Regions from separate parts of the Leptolyngbya sp. 7M genome, predicted to be linked through region 2. Evidence: riboswitches for the same ligand, from Rfam matches in the RefSeq annotation. Region 2 holds a riboswitch; each other region holds the start of a gene.
What was found. A riboswitch is a leader RNA that binds a small molecule or an ion and turns the genes downstream of it on or off. The one in region 2 is predicted to bind cobalamin.
Positions count from the first base shown of each region.

Region 1: it holds a riboswitch for cobalamin, as region 2 does, so the genes downstream of both, JVX88_RS24850 (hypothetical protein) here and JVX88_RS02480 (ABC transporter substrate-binding protein) in region 2, are expected to answer to the same signal.
Region 3: it holds a riboswitch for cobalamin, as region 2 does, so the genes downstream of both, JVX88_RS15285 (sirohydrochlorin chelatase) here and JVX88_RS02480 (ABC transporter substrate-binding protein) in region 2, are expected to answer to the same signal.
Region 4: it holds a riboswitch for cobalamin, as region 2 does, so the genes downstream of both, JVX88_RS16720 (DUF1636 family protein) here and JVX88_RS02480 (ABC transporter substrate-binding protein) in region 2, are expected to answer to the same signal.

Region 1 covers NZ_CP070897.1:4,812,699-4,817,239, forward strand. The annotation lists gene JVX88_RS24840 (prepilin-type N-terminal cleavage/methylation domain-containing protein) at 1-61, opposite strand, end outside; gene JVX88_RS24845 (phosphoenolpyruvate carboxylase) at 211-2,493, opposite strand; gene JVX88_RS24850 (hypothetical protein) at 2,857-3,312, opposite strand; cobalamin riboswitch at 3,684-3,883, opposite strand; gene JVX88_RS43285 (hypothetical protein) at 4,055-4,541, shown strand, end outside.
Region 2 covers NZ_CP070897.1:503,810-508,350, forward strand. The annotation lists gene JVX88_RS02470 (ABC transporter ATP-binding protein) at 1-628, opposite strand, end outside; gene JVX88_RS02475 (FecCD family ABC transporter permease) at 634-1,581, opposite strand; gene JVX88_RS02480 (ABC transporter substrate-binding protein) at 1,613-2,497, opposite strand; cobalamin riboswitch at 2,654-2,786, opposite strand; gene JVX88_RS02485 (hypothetical protein) at 2,964-3,290, shown strand; gene JVX88_RS02490 (hypothetical protein) at 3,458-3,655, opposite strand; gene rsmI (16S rRNA (cytidine(1402)-2'-O)-methyltransferase) at 3,736-4,541, shown strand, end outside.
Region 3 covers NZ_CP070897.1:3,096,570-3,101,110, forward strand. The annotation lists gene JVX88_RS15280 (ATP-binding protein) at 1-2,528, opposite strand, end outside; cobalamin riboswitch at 2,672-2,864, shown strand; gene JVX88_RS15285 (sirohydrochlorin chelatase) at 2,901-4,022, shown strand; gene sipA (regulatory protein SipA) at 4,197-4,424, shown strand.
Region 4 covers NZ_CP070897.1:3,360,367-3,364,907, reverse strand. The annotation lists gene JVX88_RS16735 (HAD family hydrolase) at 1-374, shown strand, start outside; gene JVX88_RS16730 (hypothetical protein) at 437-1,048, shown strand; gene JVX88_RS16725 (EcsC family protein) at 1,182-1,901, shown strand; cobalamin riboswitch at 1,993-2,142, shown strand; gene JVX88_RS16720 (DUF1636 family protein) at 2,641-3,036, shown strand; gene JVX88_RS16715 (hypothetical protein) at 3,297-3,893, shown strand; gene JVX88_RS16710 (hypothetical protein) at 3,890-4,336, shown strand; gene JVX88_RS16705 (AI-2E family transporter) at 4,370-4,541, shown strand, end outside.

The DNA of each region.
Region 1 (4,541 bases), 2.7 Mb from region 2:
TCATCAATTCGATTAGGTTAAAGCCCTTTTGTCGGCGAAACTTCTTTGTATCAACTAACATAAGATAAAGACATACCTCCGCAATGTTGACACGTCGGCAGGTTGTTGTAGTTTCAAAAGTTTATTCGGTTTACGGGCGAATATCAAACAAATCCTGCACCGAAACCAGGAAAATGCGAACATGGTCGGATATCCCCGACAAAGTTTTGACTATTCGGAGCATCCATTTTCCTGTAAACTGATGAATTGGGTGAAATTACCCAAGCCTGAATGATGCGAGATTGGATAACCACCGAAAGTTCTGTCGCTGAAGCGGCGCCCACATACCCGATTGACCTCGCCCAGAAGATCTCGGAACTTCAGAACACGATCGAATCTGTAATCCGCGGAAAGACCGAAACTGATCTGTAGCTGACTAATTTCCTCGATTGGCGTCACCTGCAAAAAAAAGTCAAGAAAATCTGGCTGTTCATAGATCAGATTGCGGTAATGGGCACGAGAGCGGGCTGCCAGTTCCTCCATGATTTCGCGCCAAGGTTGGATATCATCAAAGCCACTGCGCAGCAGGCTAGCTTGAATCACAGCGGTAGTGACGGTTTCCAGATTGTAGAGCGCCAGCTCTGGCAGGTTGTATTTAGATGCCAGCACTTCGCCCTGTTCGGTAATTTTGATGCGGCCATCGATGCTGCGTCCGGGTTGAGCCAAGATTGCATCGTAGGCAGGACCGCCGCCGCGTCCCACCGAACCGCCGCGTCCGTGGAAGATGCGCAGCGCAATGCCAAAGCGATCGGCCACGCCTTGCAGCGCCTGTTGAGCTTTGTGAATCTCCCAGTTACTGCTGAGAAAACCTGAGTCCTTATTGCTATCGGAATAGCCCAGCATGACCTCTTGTAGGGAGACGGTACTCCGAGTCGAGTCAGCACCATAAGCGGTAGTTTCAGAGTCGGCCTGCCCACCGGAGAAACCACCCGCCAGCAGCGCCCGATAGAAAGGCAATTCAAACAGTTCTTGCATCACCGCTGGTGCCCGCTGCAGATCCTCGACGGTCTCAAACAGGGGGACAACCTGAAGTGTGCCTGAACCCGTGGCTGGATCATACAAACCCGCTTCTTTAGCCAGCAACAACACCTCGAGCAAATCGCTGGCATGGTGGCTCATGCTGATAATGTAGGTCTGGCAGATCTCGGCACCAAATTCCTGCTGCAGGGTTCGCACCATCCGAAAAGTCTGAATCGTTTCACAGGTTTTTTCCGAGAAGGGCAGCTCAAACGGAATCAGCGGACGGCGAGTTTGCAGTTCGGTCGCTAGCCAACGGCATTTTTGCTCCTCCGGCAGTTCATCATAGGGCTTAGGTAGAATTTGCAGATAATCAATGATTTCAGCCAGTGTGTCCGAATGGCGAGAGCTTTCCTGGCGAATATCCAGATGGGCTAGATTAAATCCGTAGATCTCCACCTGGCAGATCAGTGTTTCCAGTTCTCGGCTCTGTAGGCCAGTTTCCTTCAGGTTGCGCTGAATCAGCTTCAGTTCGTCCAAAAACTCCTTGCCGGACCGATAGACCAGAGCGGGATTAATTTCTGGCACTTCAAACTGGGGATAGTCGCCGTTATAGAGCTGGAGGCTGCGATCTCGCGTATTTTCTAACCGTCTCTGAATGTAAGCCAGCTTCAGGCGGTAGGGTTCTTGGCGATAGCGGATCGCCAACTGCTCGTAGATATCGGGCATCTGCACCTGGTCTTGCTCCAACGATTCCAGCAGATCGGGCAGCACATCACTCCAGTGCAGAGACATGCTCAACAAGTTGATCAGGTTGTGCACCGAGTTAATATACTTGCCCAAAACCAAATTGCGCTGGTAACAGGCGGTTTTCCAAGTGACTTCTGGCGTTACCGAGGGGTTACCATCGCGGTCGGCACCAACCCAAGAGCCGAACTTGCAGAAATTGTGCTGCGGCGGACGCAGACCTGGGAAGGTCGTGTGGAGCGAACGACAAAACCGCTGATAGAGCTGGGGGATGGCGTCAAATAAGACCTCATGGAAATAGTGCAGCGCGTAGTCTACCTCGTCCAAAACCGTGGGCTTAAACTGGTGCAGCTCATCGGTCCGCCACCATAGTCGAATCTCGTCCATCAGCTGGTCGCGCAAATCTTCGGTTTCCCACGAGGATGAAAGTCCTAGCGCTCGCAGACTTTCTTCAGCGGCATCCAGTTGACGCAAGATTTTAGCGACTCGGCGCTGTTTATCGCGAATTGTGTGACTCCACCAGAAGCCTTTACGAGAGTCATGATGATCGGTGGGCTGATCGGAGTACAGGTGATGATGACGATGCAAACCAATCCACCAGATTGGTCCCTTTTGCAAGGATAGGGTGCCACAGAAAACAAGAATGTACTCTAACCATTTCGGAACTTTGAAGCTACGGTGAGCCACGAGGCGATGCCATCCGAGAGTAACGCCTAGTGCTCCTGTGATCCAATAGAGTAACAATGCCACAGCCACTCCTGTCCAGCTAAAAAATTGAGGAAAGAATGCCAGCAATGACGTTAAATGAAGTACAGTGTGAACGATAATATTACTCCAATTATATTTTGGTTTTGCGGGAACTGCAGCAGTCATGGTTTAACCTCAATTCATACGACGTTTGTAACAAACCGCAACCCCGATCGACGAAGCCAATCACTTGAGTTGAAAGCGGTATAGGAATGTTCTCTAACTTCCTTCACTGCACCCTGCATTACCATCTGATCACTTTTGATCAAATTCATCCACTGAAACTAAGCGACTTGCCGCTGGGGAACTAGCACTACAACAGACCATTCAACCATCGACTCAGCCGGGCTAACGCTCAGTTGGTTCTTACGCTATTCGCCTCGGAGGCATTAAACCAGGTTGAAACTCTGGCCAGCGACGCAACACTTGTTCGCAGCAGTCTACAGGAGAAATCTTCAGATTTTGCAGCAGACTGCAATCTACTTCATCATTGCCATTGACCAGAGCCACAATTGCTCGCATGGGATCATAGGTTTCGATTGTCTCCAGCAGAGCATCAACCACGTCTTCCTCCAGATCCAGTCTGCGTAAGTAGTTTGCAGCTCGGCACCGAGGAATAAAAGCCGGTCTAAACGCTACCAGATCAAGGCTCCAGTCAATAGCTGGATGAAGAGCGTCTATGATCTCACAGACCACCATACCCCGTCCAGCATTCAAGTATTCATTCCAAGCTATGTATCCAATGATTAAAATATTTTGTCGAATAAACGAACCTTGCCAGTGACTGACATACCCAGGCCAGACACCATTGCTGTATTGCATGCTTGCTCTCCCATGCCAGATTTTCTGCGTTCACTCTATCTCTAAAGAACGAGAATTCCTGTTTCTCGTATCGTTCTTTGCACATAACATACGTCGCACGTCGCACGTTCTTTCGCGAGTTTCTCCGTACGCTCAAGCCCTAATTCTAGTCACGTGTCCAGCAGATGCCTCAATTTCTATACCATGCTCTAATTACAATTCTATGCTGCTTATCAACAGAGACTGGAAGCTGATGCAGATCTAAATCAGAGCGTTTACAACTAATTAATTCTAGGAGAGCCAAGTTCACCATCATCCGTACCTCGCAGATGAAAAACAACAGGAAACGAACCACTTGACGTATTGAATCAATGCATTAGATCAATACACCGAAGTGCGTTGGCGCTATTGGCGAGCATCCTGACTTACGATTTCAAATCGAGAATAGATTTTGGATCGCGCTGATGCAGCTAATCAAAAATCATCCATCTCGCATCGCTTACAGTTGCGGGACAGTGTCGGATTTGCACCGAGCTTTCCCCCTTACGTCTGATGGCTGCTCCCCACCAGAACCAATAGGCTATTTGCAGATTAACACACCCAATGCTTAACAGCCCACTATCTTAGATTAATGAGACTGAATGGCATATCAGCCAGCTTTGGGAACTAACTTTGAAACCAAGCTGCCAGCGCTAGGGCTAACCCATCAGCCGCATCATCGGGACGGGGAATTTTTATCAAGATTCAACTCTCGGGCTACGGCTTGCTGCACCTCCTGCTTGCCAGCATTGCCATACCCGGTCAGGGCCTGTTTCACCTATTCACAGGCGCTTTTGCAGCTAATCGTCCCAACGGCGACATCCTCACCCTGACTCACGATCTGACTAGCGATACTGTGTTTCTCCGACGCACCAACTTGGGCCCGGTTACGCTGAAGGTTGATACCGTCGAACGGTTTGAAATTAACGGTGTTGAAGGCAATGATACCCTCACGGTGGGTAGTTTAATCGGCTCTGGGGTTTCTTCGATTCGCTTCTCTGGTGGATCTGGCAACGACTTCCTGGATGCGCGGGATAACGGTAGGGCCACGATGAATATCTTTGGTGATTTTGGCAACGATAATCTACTAGCAGGCAATCAGAGCGATACGATGGAGGGCGGCGCAGGCAGCGACAATCTGTTCGGCAACAATGGCAATGACGTTTTGCTAGGTGTGAATTCGGGCGACTTTGTCAATCCGGGGCGTGGTG
Region 2 (4,541 bases):
GCAGTAGCTTATTGGCGAATTCCGCAGCCAGATTCAAGTCATGTGTGATGACGACTGCTGAATAGTCTTCGGAATCACACCTTTCGCGAACTAGCCGAAACATCATTGCCTGATGCCGCAGGTCGAGATTAGCCGTCGGTTCATCGAGCAACAGTATCTTTGCATCGGTCGCTATAGCACGCGCCAAAACCACACGCTGCCGCTCACCGCCTGAAAGTTCATTCATCAGCCGCGAACCGAAATCCGCAAGATCGCATTCGGATAGGGCTCTCTTTGCCGATTCAATATCGTCTTCCGATTCCCAACCGAATGCCGAGCCGCTCGCGAACCTGCCAGACAAAACGAACTCGAGGACCGTTACCGGAAACTTGGTCTCGTTCTCCTGCGCAACCACCGCGATCCGCTTTGCTATCTCGCGCCGCGAATATGTTCCAAGCGGCTTTTCGTCAAGCAAGATATCGCCCTCGGCCACAGGAAGTATTCCGTTTAGGGCTTTGATCAGCGTGGTTTTTCCCGCACCGTTCGGCCCAAGCAGCGCGATCATTTCACCTTCGCGCATATCAAAAGAAATATTGCTCAGCACATCGCACGGGCCGTATCGTATTGTGATGTCCTTGACTGAAAGCATACGTATTAACGGCGCAGTAAATAAATGAACAACGGTGCTCCTATCAACGCAGTTATTGCACCGACGGGCAATTCTCTAGGAGCGATCGCCGTCCGCGCAACGGTATCCGCCAAAACCACGAATATCGCTCCAGAAATCGCAGACATCGGAACGACCAGCCGATTATCGCTGCCGACCGCAAGCCGCACGAGATGAGGAACTATCAATCCGACATATCCGACCGAGCCGCTCGCTGCGACTGCGGTCCCGACCAAGACGCTTGCCACCGTGAATATGGTGATGCGAACTCGGCCAACCTCCACCCCAAAATCAAATGCGTCGCGTTCGCCGATCATCATTAGGTTAAGAGCACGAGCCTGAGTTGAAAGTACAACCGTTCCAACGGTAGCCGCCGCAAGCGTCATATAGAATCCATCGTAGGTCGCCTGCGACAGATCACCGAGCAGCCAGAATGTGTAACCTCGCAGGCGAGCCGCATCAAGCAAACTTGTCAGCAAAACGATGATCGACGAGAGAAAAGTTGTAACGATCACGCCAGACAAGACCAAGCGCTCCACGTTCATTCCCGCGCGGCTTTTTGCCATCTGATAGACGGCAAAGGTCGCAATTATCGCACCGGCAAAGGCGAGTAACGGACGAGCCCAAGCAAGCCCATCCAGAAAAACAAATGCCAGCAATGTCCCCAATGCCGCTCCGTTCGAAACGCCAAGGAGATAGGGCTCGGCCAACGGATTCCTTAGCAAAGCCTGCAGTGAGGCTCCCGCAATCGCCAAACTTGCTCCGACACACGCCCCCAGCAATACGCGGGGCAGCCGAATATCGAATAAGATCGCTCGCCCCTGCTCCGTCATTTCAAATACCGAGACACGCTCGCTTCCAAGCAGAATGGCTGAAACCAACGTCACCACCAACGCCGCGATCAAACCAAACCAAAATGTTTCTTTTTTCTTCAAAAGCTGGCTGCCCGAAGCTTTTCGTAAATTTCTACTTATTCAAAAACCCGGCGATCTGTTCGAGCGCATCGGCCAAACGCGGGCCCGGCCGTGACAGGATGTCTGCGTTGACGCGAATTATTCTTCCATTCTTTACGGCCTTTGAATTGCTGAAAACAGTATTCGGCTCGCGGTTATCGTCGCTGTCCGACAGAACTATCACATCAGGATCCATTGCTAACGCTGTTTCCTTGCTGATCTTTGGATACCCGCCAGTGATATCCTTCGTCAGCGAAATGCCGCCGGCGAGCTCGACTAGCTCTGTCATGAACGAATCACTGCCGATGGTGAACAAAGGCTCGTTCGATATCTGAAGGAACACCTTTGGCCGCTCGGCTTGTTTGACCGTGCTTTCTACATTCTTTTGGCGCTGTTCGAAATCCTTGGCGGCTTTTTCCGCTGGCTCATTCGTCCAGAACATCTTCCCAAGGCGTCGCAGACGGTCCGGAACGTCGTCGATCTTCTTTACATCCAGGACGTAAACCGCGATCTTTTGTTCGGTTAGCAACGTTGTAAAAGCCTCAAGCTGTGAGGCGGTTGAAACAAAGACCACCTGCGGCCTTAGGGCAACTATGGATTCGATATTGGGCGTTAGCGTATCGCCGACCTTTTGGATGTTTACGGTTTCTGCCGGATAGTTGCAATAGCTCGTCACACCGATCAGACGATCACCTGCTCCGGCAGCAAAAAGCATTTCTGTAATGCTCGGAGCAAGCGAAACGACCCGGTTCATCGGAACCGGCACCTTCACCTCACGGCCAAGATCGTCGGTAAATGTTCCCGTGACCGGCCCGTCGGGTACAGCGCGTCGGGTTTCACAGCCAACAAGTAGGACACCGCACACTACAAGAGCCATTACTAACGGGCCATTTTTCAAAGACCGATATCCTTTCATTTCAGTCAAGCACAAATCTGAGATCCAAAATCCAAGATAAAAACGCCCTGCTCCTCCTTCGCGCGCGTATGCGAACAAGAAGAACAGGGCGTCAAAACTTCGCCTTTGTTGGCCTGTCGTGCTTTTACGCGAAACACGCTATCGGCAAAATGCTGCTGTCGGTGACCTGACTTATCGGCAAAATTTCCGAATCACAGTGACGCGATCGTGCGGGATTCTCACCCGGCTTCCCCCTTGAAACTGAACTATTACAGCAGCGTTCCAATTTAAAAGAGCAAGTGGCAGATTATTACGCCATGGCTGCAGAATGTCAACCCTTACCATACTGATATAGCGTTCGTTTAGTAATGGACTTTATTCACTAAGGCATGGTTGTATGGTCAGTGAACTCTCTTGCGATCGGTTAATAAGACAGTGGTAAGATCATATTACGGAAATAGGCTATGAAATGAACATTATCAGTCAAAACGACAATTCTCCTCCTGCAAGACGACGAAGACGGCCACGCCAAAGCACCCCTGTTTTTGTTCTTGAAATGATCTCGGCAGTTGCCGGTGCAGGTGCCGTGATCGCGGGGCTCGTGTATATTGGTGGCCGGTTTTGCTGGTGGGCGGTGCCGGGTTCAACTGGCGGCGGCCGTCGCGACTGCGGGAATATGGCGAAATATCTCAAAAGTGAACGTCTTGCCGATCCAGGTTTTATTCCATCCGACATGGTTTCGCTCGGTCACTGGGGTCTTGCTGATCCTGATAGCCGTTATCTTCGGGATCATTAGCTTCATTATTGACAGAATTCAACGCGGCCCTAAGTGGATCACATCGATTCGTTCGGCAATCCGGAGGTTCGGCTGAACTCATTCTTGATCCGGCATCCTTAACGTGGATTCTTCGGAAGAAGTTGGATCCGATGCTGATACACTCCAGGGCCCAACAATACTCAAGATCACGTTGTTAACCTAGTCCGCATGAGTCCCGAGCAGGCCTGTCCGCCGCCTTTTATCGCCACGTATCTCGAATTAGGGACCATGTTTTCGGGCCGGTCGGCAGTAACTTCGATCGGAAGGATTGGTTCCGCATCGACGTTGATCACCACTGTCGGCACATTGATCTTCTCAGTGTAAGCAGGGAACCTTCCACCCACGTATCACCACATTTTAAAGTTCCGATTTGTTATGCACGAGTTGCAACGTTCCGATACAAAAGAACAAGTGGCAGAATATTATGCCGAATCCGGCGATTGTCAATATGGCAAACCGGGCCCCGGTATATGTTCTGCCCGTGGCAAGTCTTTGCTATGATTTAGCCGAACCGGAGATGGAAGATAAAAATAACGGTAAACTTTTCATTGTCTCAACACCGATAGGCAATCTTGGCGATATTTCATCTCGGGCCCTGGAAGTGCTCTCCTCGGTCGATCTGATCGCCTGCGAGGATACGCGCCACACCCAAAAATTGCTAAATCATTTCGGGCTCAGAAAAAAGACGGTCAGTTATCACGAGCATAACGAGCGTGAGCGGTCGGACCACCTTGCAGAACTGCTTATCAAAGGTTCAACGATCGCCCTAGTTTCCGATGCTGGGACGCCCGGCATCAGCGATCCCGGGAATGAACTTGTTAAACGTGCGATCGATCTAGGTATTGAAGTAACCCCTATACCGGGAGCTGTAGCATTCGTTGCAGCTGCATCAGCCAGCGGGCTCCCTACCGATAAGATATTTTTTGAAGGATTTCTGCCTGCGAAAATAACAGAGCGACGAAAAAGGCTTGCCGAGCTAAGGTCCATTGGTGCAACACTTATCTTCTATGAAGCGCCGCACAGGATCACTTCCACGCTCACTGATTGCCTCGATATTCTCGGAGACCGTCGCGCATCGCTTGCGCGCGAACTTACCAAAGTACACGAAGAGTTCCTCCGCGGCAAAATTTCTTCGATGATTTCCTCCGTTTCATCTGCAAAAGCTCGCGGAGAATACGTTCTTATCATTGACCGGGAACGCGAAAGCGATCTTGAAAGGCCGAGCACTGA
Region 3 (4,541 bases), 2.6 Mb from region 2:
GAATTAACCTCGATGCGTCCGTTGTGCTGTTCCACGATTGCATAGCAGATCGACATTCCCAGCCCAGTTCCTTTACCTACCGGCTTTGTGGTGAAAAAGGGATCATACAACCGTTGTTGCACCTCTTTTGACATTCCCGTGCCGTTATCCGCAATGCAAACCATGACTTCCTTGCCGTGCATACCATTCACAAGCTTGGTCTGAACCCGAATTGTTGGCGTTGGAGAGTTCTCCACAGCATCGATTGCATTGCTGAGAATATTCATGAACACTTGATTGAGCTGACTCGCATAGCAGGTAACTTCGGGCAAGTCTCCATATTCTTTAACAAGAACAATCTCTGGGCGATCAACTTTGGCTTTCAAGTGATGCTGCAAAATCAGCAGCGTGCTTTCAATTCCCTCATGGATATTCACAGGTTTCATCTCGGCTTCATCCAAGCGCGAGAAGTTTCGTAAGGAGAGGACAATCTTTCGAATCCGATCAGACCCTACCTTCATTGAGTGGATTAACTTCTGGGTATCCTCCTGTAAGAAGCTCAACCCCGTGGTTTCAAGTTTGGCTTGAATCGCAGCTACTGGCTGGGGATAGTGAGTTTGGTAGAGGGCAATCAGCTCGAATAGGTCCTGAAAATAGGTCTCAGCATGGTTAACATTGCCGTAAATAAAGTTGACGGGGTTATTAATTTCATGCGCAATACCCGCCACCATCTTGCCCAGCGATGACATTTTTTCAGCTTGAATTAACTGAATTTGGGTCGATTGCAATTTCTCCAATGTTTCCGTCAGATGTTGGTTCTTGTTGTGTAACTCCTGGGTCCGCTGTTCAACTTTCTGTTCCAGTGTGTTGTAGAGTAAAGCGTTTTGCAACGAGATCGCGGCCTGTGCCATCAGCAGTTGCAGTACCTCTACCTGATCGCTCGTAAAGGCTCCCGGAGTCAAATTATTTTCCAGATACAGAATGCCAATCAACCGGCCCTGGTTATGAATCGGTGTACACAAAGCGCTCTTGGGTTGGTGGGCCAGGACATAGGGATCGGCGGAGAAAGGGGCTTCGATGCGAACATCATCGATAATCAGCGTTTCGGCGGTGCGAGCCACATAATTCAGCATCGATTCTGGCACCACTTGACTGGATTCCACTGCCATAGCCGATCGTAACGTTGGTGCAACCTGATCCCCCGACTGAGCGGCAACCACCCACTGCTCGTCTTGGCGCAACATCAGCACGCTCTTCTGTGCTCCAGCATTTTCAATCACCACCCCCATCAACTTAGATAACAGTTGATCGAGTTGAATTTCGCTGGAAAGGGCTTGAGATGCCTTAATCACGGTAGTCCAATCTAATGCTTTAGAACCACCCAGGCTGTTGTAGGCAGAACTAGAGCCGGTAGAGCTGAGGGTAACTCGTCTAAGCGGCATTCGTTCAGGCTGCGGTGCCGTGATCAGCAGGGTGGGATAGTCTTGCTCCAGTCGGACTACTTTTGTCTTGGCGCCCCAGCGAACATAGGCGTAGTAAGCATCGGTCAAATAGACCTGAGCGATCTTGGCTTTGCCCCATTCCAGGTAGAATTTGCCCGCAAGTTCATTGGCTAGCGCTTCTTCCTGGTAATAGGCATGAGTGGCTGCACCCGCAATCGCCTGATCATAATGCTCTATTGCCAGCGTTGGTTGTCCCAAAACGCGATATTGTTCTGCGGCAATCAGATGGACTTTGTGCAGAAAATTCATCGGTGCGGCGTTTGCCCATTGCTGCATCTTTGCCTGGTTACTCTGCACTTTTTCTAAAATTGCGGACTGCTCCAGTGCGGTTGCATCAGGATAACTCGCCAATCTAGCCAGTGAATCGTAGAAATAAAATGCCGGAATGAAATACAAGCCCGTCACACCGTCAATATATTGCTCGGCTATTGTTGCATAGTGAACGGCCTGCTGAATTTCCCCAAACAAGTAGCTGATAATCAGTTTATTGAAATAAACCTGATAGATCGCGTACCGATCATCCGCCTGTTGATGCAACAGCAACGAGGATGTTTCATCATACGCCTCTCCGACCAAATGAGCCGGATTCTCTGGCGATTCCAGCAAGTTTAATACAGCCTGTCGATAAATTTCGTGATAGGTCAGTGTGTTAATTTGCTTGATTTGAGTCAATGCCGCACTGTAGGTCGCGAATTGTCCTGCGAGCTGATTCAGTTCTTGCCCGCAAAAGTAGGCATACTCGTTGTGGTGCAGAATGCAATAGGCGGCATACTCAATATCCCCCACTGCCAGACCATTGTGATACGCCTCCAAAAGCGGCCCAAGCGAACCGGATAGGAGTTGCTGCCAGTGCGTGATCATCCCATAGACAATCGTAAAGGTTTTCGGCTTCAGGGTTGTGGCATCGAGTTGCTCCAACAACTGAATCGCTAACTGGCCAAAGCGATAGGCGGTTTGCGTATCCCCTTGGGTAGCGAGTAACAGCCCATAGTTTGCGTAGGCGAAGGCAGACCAGGCTGAATTGCCATCACCGGTGATTGCTCGCATCCTTTCGGATGGTGCTCCGTCCACTCCGCCTCAGTTTCAAGCTTTTCCTCAGCCGTCCGTTCGGCCAACCTTACCACCGTCGAGCCGCTCCAAAACCAATATCCGCTGGTAAGTATCCCCTCCCCAGGTATGTTTAGCTACAGGCGATGAGATAAGATAGCGGAGCAAACGTGAACAGTAGCTTGAGCGGGAAAGTTTGGTGTAATGCCAACGCTGTGCCGCAACTGTGAGAAAAGTTTTAGGTTCTAAGTTTTAAGTTCTAAGTTTAGTCATTCAAAACTTAAAACTCAAAACTTTTTTAAGCCAGAACACCGTCTTGCTGCTTTTTCACTCTATTTCCTGCGTCGCACAGGGAAGGAGTCCGCTCTCTCCATGACTTTTACCAATAGTAATCATTTGATTCAGGTCTCCCCAGCTGACACCTTGCCGTTCATGCCAGCATCGAGTCAATCGGTGATCCTGCCACCACTGCCGCTCCAGCGTCCTGTCCTGTTGATTGGGCACGGGAGTCGGGATCTAGAAGGACGTCAAGGTCTGCTCGATTTTGCCACCGCCTATCAAGCGCTCGATTCGTCCCGTCCGGTAATTCCCTGCTTCTTGGAGCTAACCGAACCCACGATTCAGCAGGGAGTTGACCAATGCGTTGAGCTGGGCTACACCGATTTATCGGCACTGCCAATTCTGCTGTTCGCGGCTCGCCATAACAAGTTTGATGTTACGAACGAACTAGATCGCGCCCGCCTGCGCCATCCACAAGTGAAATTTCACTATGGTCGCCACTTTGGCATCACTCCTGCCTTATTAGACCTGTGGCGCACGCGGCTGGAGGAATTAGACCGCCCAGAGTGGAACCCTAGAGGCATCGGCCGGCAAGATACGGTGCTGCTGTTTGTGGGGCGTGGTTCCAGCGATCCGGATGCCAATGGCGATGTGTTCAAAATGGCGCGTATGCTCTGGGAAGGCAGCGGCTACCACACTGTGGAAACCTGTTTTATAGGGATTACCCACCCCCGATTGGAGGAAGGTTTCCGTCGCGCTCGGCTATACGAACCAAAGCGAATTATTGTCCTGCCCTACTTCCTGTTTACAGGAGCGCTCGTCAAGAAAATCTTCATGATTACAGCAGAGCAGCAGGAGTTATACCCAGACATCTCAATGGTTTACCTACCGGAAATGGGGCTGCATCCCCAGCTATTTCAGGTATTGCGGGAACGCGAAATCGAAACCCAGCTTGGGCAGGTGCAGATGAACTGCGAAATGTGCAAGTTCCGTCTAGCTGCCGTTGGTCAGGGTGGCCATCACCATCATGACCACGCGCACGACCATGCGCATCACCACGACCACTCCGATAGCCCGCACTCCCACAGCCACGGCCCTTCTCATGGTGATCACCATGCCCACAGTCATGACCACGCGCACAGTCATGACCATCCAGCCAGCGACCCCTACGCTGAGCCAGAGCAATATCATCAACGCATCTGGCAAGTACCGTAAGAAACCGTAAGAAAAGTTTTGAGTTTTGAGTTGGCATGTGGCGTACTTCGCTCTGTCTGCCACCGAGACATTTGTGAGCATTTTTGTAAGCGTTGTAGGATCTGAATGTAGGTGCTAACCAGTTTGGTTCACTGACCTCCTCATTGACCTAACTCAAAACTCAAACCTTTCACTATGACTGATGCTAAAGAATTTAATGTGGGCGATCGGGTGCGAGTGATTGCGCTGCCTGCCTATGTCAAAACGGCTGAACCGATGCCGATGCTGCGTCCACCCAACGTGATTCAATTGGGCGAAGAGGGAGTGGTGCTAGATCGGCGTCCGGGTGGGTTTTGGGGCGTGCGGTTTGCCAAAGGCGCGTTTCTGATGGACAGTCAGTACATTGAAGCTGTTAGCAACTAGACCAAGCCCAGAACAAGATCAAGCCCAGAAAAAGATCAAGCCCAGAAAAAGACCAATTCAGCCACAGCAGGTAAGCAAATCCGTACTACCAGGATCGTGCGTTTCACTGTTGTATTC
Region 4 (4,541 bases), 2.9 Mb from region 2:
TGAAGCAACCCAAACACCAGATTCTGCGCCAGCTCAAAGCTGAGCAACCAGATTCTGCCGTATTCTGGTTTGTGGAAGACCGGCTGAAAACGCTGCAAGTCGTGGAGCAACTGGCCGATCTAGAGGATGTTCAACTCTTCTTAGCGACCTGGGGCTACAATACGGCTGCCGAACGAGCTGCGATTGCGGATGATTCGAGAATTCGGCCTCCTTGGGTTGTCGTGCGTCTGTTGCCCAAAATGCAGCGCTGCACCCTCGCTCGATGCCGAAGCCGCTCGGATGCCGAAAGCTATGCCCAAACTCTACGAACGCTCAATCCCGGATTACAGATTTTGGTGGTGTTTGATCCTGGTAGCTCCAAATCGTCGATATAGAGGGCTACTGTTGTACCAATTAAAGTTGTAGTAGCTTGTATATTCCCAATCAGGAGGGCCGCATGAGTCGGCAGTCGATTCTTAAACCAGGTCAGTCCTACACCTTTCGCAGCTATTTCGAGCTGCCCTATGAGCCAGATGATATCTTGGCTGAGTTTGGCTATCGGCTCCAACGAGCACCGCTGCATCTGCCCCAGTCTACTGCTCCCACCACCCAACTGCCACTCCTCAAGGCCAAGCTAGAACAGCGCCTTACCTATGTCAGTTTGACCAGCGAAACGGCTCGTCGGGAAACTTTAATTGCGCCAATTCTCTTGGAAGCGGCTGAAGTTACAGGAGCACAGGTGCGAATCGAATATCCGCTGAATGTTAGTGAGGTGCTCAAGGGGTCACTCGACTATTATCTCTACCGCAATTCAAAAGTGATTGTACTGGAAGCCAAAAATGCTGACTTAGCGAGAGGATTCACTCAGCTAGCTGTAGAGTTAATTGCGCTCGATCAATGGTTAGAAAACGACCAACCGACCGTGTTAGGAGCCGTAACCACAGGCGACATCTGGCAGTTTGGACAACTTAATCGGCAAGGAAAGCTGATCATTCAAGGGATCAAGCTGTTTGTGATTCCCGATGAGCTAGAGGCCGTCTTCCAGATCTTGCGGGCAGCACTGGAGTAGCTGTTGACGAGAGCTATCACCAGAAGCATGGCGAGAACCATCGAAAGGTAGACGTGGACTGGAGCCTATCTCCACTAGAGTGGACGGTATGATCGAGTAGTCCCACTTCGTTCTTCCAATTCCTATCTGCCCTATGTCAACCCCTAACAATCCGATTGACCAATTCAACCAGATGCTGACTGCGGTAACTACCACCGCCGAAACCACAATCATGCCGGTGCTACAGGAAATGCTGGAGCAGGGAACCGAGACTGTGGGCCGGATTGTTACCCCGATTGCCGAAAATCCAGTTGTGCAATTCGCCACAAAGGTACCGGGTGTCAACTGGTTGATGGCCGCCTTGGGACAGGTGAACGTGGAAAAGGTGGAGCGGGAAGTGGCAGCCCTGCGGCAACAGTATCCGTTAGAAACCTCTGGTGAATTAGCACAGCGGATTATTGCCGATACTGCCATGAAGGCGGCTGGAGCTGGTCTAGTCACGAACGTTATACCGCCTGCTGCGATTAGTCTGTTGGCCCTTGATATTGCGGCGGTAACTGCTCTACAGGCCGATATGGTCTATCGAATTGCGGCAGTATACGGGTTTTCGCTACATGAGCCAACCCGACGCGGCGAAGTTTTAGCGATTTGGGGTTTATCCACCGGGGGATCAGGCGTGCTCAAGACCGGGTTGAGCTTGGTTGAAGCGATTCCGCTGGTTGGAGCGGGCATTGGGATTGCCAGTAACGCTGTGTTGATCTACTCCTTGGGACAAATTGCCTATCGGTTTTATGAAGCGAAGCAAGCAGCCCTTGCCAAGTCAGCTCAATCCAAACCAGAGGATGTAGTCAGTCACTCTGATACTCCGGTTTGATAGGCAAAGCGAATAAATTTATTGCAATCGTATATTGCAATCGTAAAGCCTGGTGAATTCAGATGCCCGTTATCCCGCATTGGTGGTATGGTGGTACTGCATTGAGATCGGCTCTGGTGGGGAACAGCCATCAGACGTAAGGGGGAAAATCTGGTGCAAGTCCGGTACTGTCCCGCAGCTGTGAAGGAAGGTGCAAGTAACTTTCCCAGTCAGAATGCCCGCCGATTTGATTCACCGTCTCTCATCTGCGAGGTATAGATGATTTTGACTTCTGCCTTACTTGCTAGTAACAAAATTCAAATCTGGCCTGTCTTACGGCCAGGGCATCGCTGCACCATCTCGTTTCCGATTTTTTTTGCGCCAATCCACGAGTAATAGAGCCAGTGCTCTATTGAGCGATTACTTGCTGGCGGCTTTTGGGCTGACAAATTTGGCTGCGATTAGTAAAGCGCGATGGGTAAATGAGTTATTCAGCATAGTTCACGAATCTATAATCCTAGACGATGCAAGCTAATCAAGCAGCATACACTTGCGTGTGTGCACAAGCATTCTGCCTGCCGCTAACGAAAAATTGCTAACAATTTGCTTGATATCCGCCGCTTGATGATCTGTTATTAGCTCTAGCCAGCCACTCGGATTGTTCAAGTTGATGCAGCAATGAAAATCAACTCAAAATTAATCCAAAATCAATTAGAAATTACACCTAGTTATCAGTTTTGTTTGTTCAATATCATCAACTATGACTCACCATACTTTGTTTGTTTGCACTCTTTGCCGATTTTCTAAAACCAATCAGCCACAGCCTGAATCGCATGGTGCTGGACTGAGTGGGGGTGAACAGCTATTCAACCAGATCACGGCAGCAGTAAACGATTGTGATTGGCATGAGCGCATTCAGATTCAACCAGTGCGCTGTATGGGCGTCTGTAGTCGCTCCTGTGTGGTGGCATTTGCGGCAGCTGAGAAACTGACCTTCATCTTTAGTGACCTGTCGCCTCAGCAATCAATTCCAGAGCTGATGCAGTTTGGTCGCCAATATACTCACCATCCAACCGGCAATGTTCCCTATGGAGAGCGGCCCGCCGCCATGAAACGCGGACTAGTAGCAGTATTACCGCCGGTACCGCCCGGTTGACCTAAACAAGCTAAAAGTTGCTCTATTACCTACAAACATCGCACCGGAAACGAGCAGGATGCCTGCACTAGCACTATCTTTACCTCATTGGGTTGAATGACTGATCGTTTCCCTAGCCACATTCCCTAGCAAGCGGCAGTGGTACACTAGCAACCTCACTAGTAGGTCGTCGCTTAGGTGGTCGCTGTGCCCGTAAAAGCCAATAACAAGCGGCCGTTTGGATTATCGGTGGCTTTCTCTTCATCTATTTTCTGATCGGTATGGTCGGTTTGCAGCGATTCGGCATCGACCATGGCGGCCTGATGGGAACGATCGCGGCAAATGAGGCAAACGACCGCTACGAGCGGGCAATGGCCTGGGCGACCGGAATTAACGACCGCGGAGAAGAAAACATGCCGGCCGGTGAACGTATCTTCAATGCGAATTGGGACGATTTCCCGAAGCTGTTCTTTTATAACCAGAAGCACAGCTATGTTTACGGGCTTGATCCGAATTATCTTTACTCAAAAGATCCCGATCTGTATAAGTTGCTGACGGAGATAACCGAGGGGAAGATGGATGAGGCCGGGCCGGCGATCCGTGATCGCTTCGGTGCGAACTATGTTTTTGCGGATGCTCGTGAGAATGAAACGATGATCGCAAAACTGCTTGATACCGGCTGGGCGGACATCGTTTACGAAGACGATGAGGCAAGGATCTTGAGGATCAGAGCCATTAAAGGGCAGCCTCCGGCAGTCGATGACGAACCGGAGACCGAGGAAGAAAAACGAATCCTTGATGAAGAGGAACGTCGCTCAAATGCTAATATCCCAGTGGAAGATCCCGACGTTAACGACGAGAACCAGGATCCTAAATGATCTTTAGGCATATTATCTTAGGAATTGCGTTTATCGCAGCCTTTAGCTCTACAGGGTGCGGACCGAATCAGCGCATAATCCGATCCGGCGAGGAAAATCCGCCCGCAAATGTATTCGAACAGAAAGTAGAACCGGCCAGAACCAGTTTTGAAACTGATCTCGGATCAATGCGGACCGCAGGCTTTGAGGCTATCTACGTGATCCGTCGAAAAGACGACGGCCCATTCGACGCCGATGATAAGCGGTATCTTGCCGCCAACATCCCAAGCGAGGTTAACCGTCGTGAGATCTCTGACGAGGGCAAAGCGTTGATCATTGGTACGAACTTCGTACTAACGTCAGAGATCCTGTCTGCGGTCCGCCAGCGTTTTGATGTTCAGGATGTTTCGGTTGGACAGCAAACATCGGGAATAGATCTTAAGAACGAGGATCGGGTTCGGTAGCATTTGCCAGGTAATTGCATAGAGGGCAGACAGATGGACGAAAAGGAAGGATCACCTATTAGTTCAGAAGAGCCGACGATAGCGGTGCCAGAAGGTACGTTGCGTCCGAAACGGCCTTTGATCGATAGTTCATGGCCCTCGGTCGGGGCTGTTGTCAGAATAGTTGTCGTAACGCTTATCCTTCTTTTCATCGCCAATCGGCTTG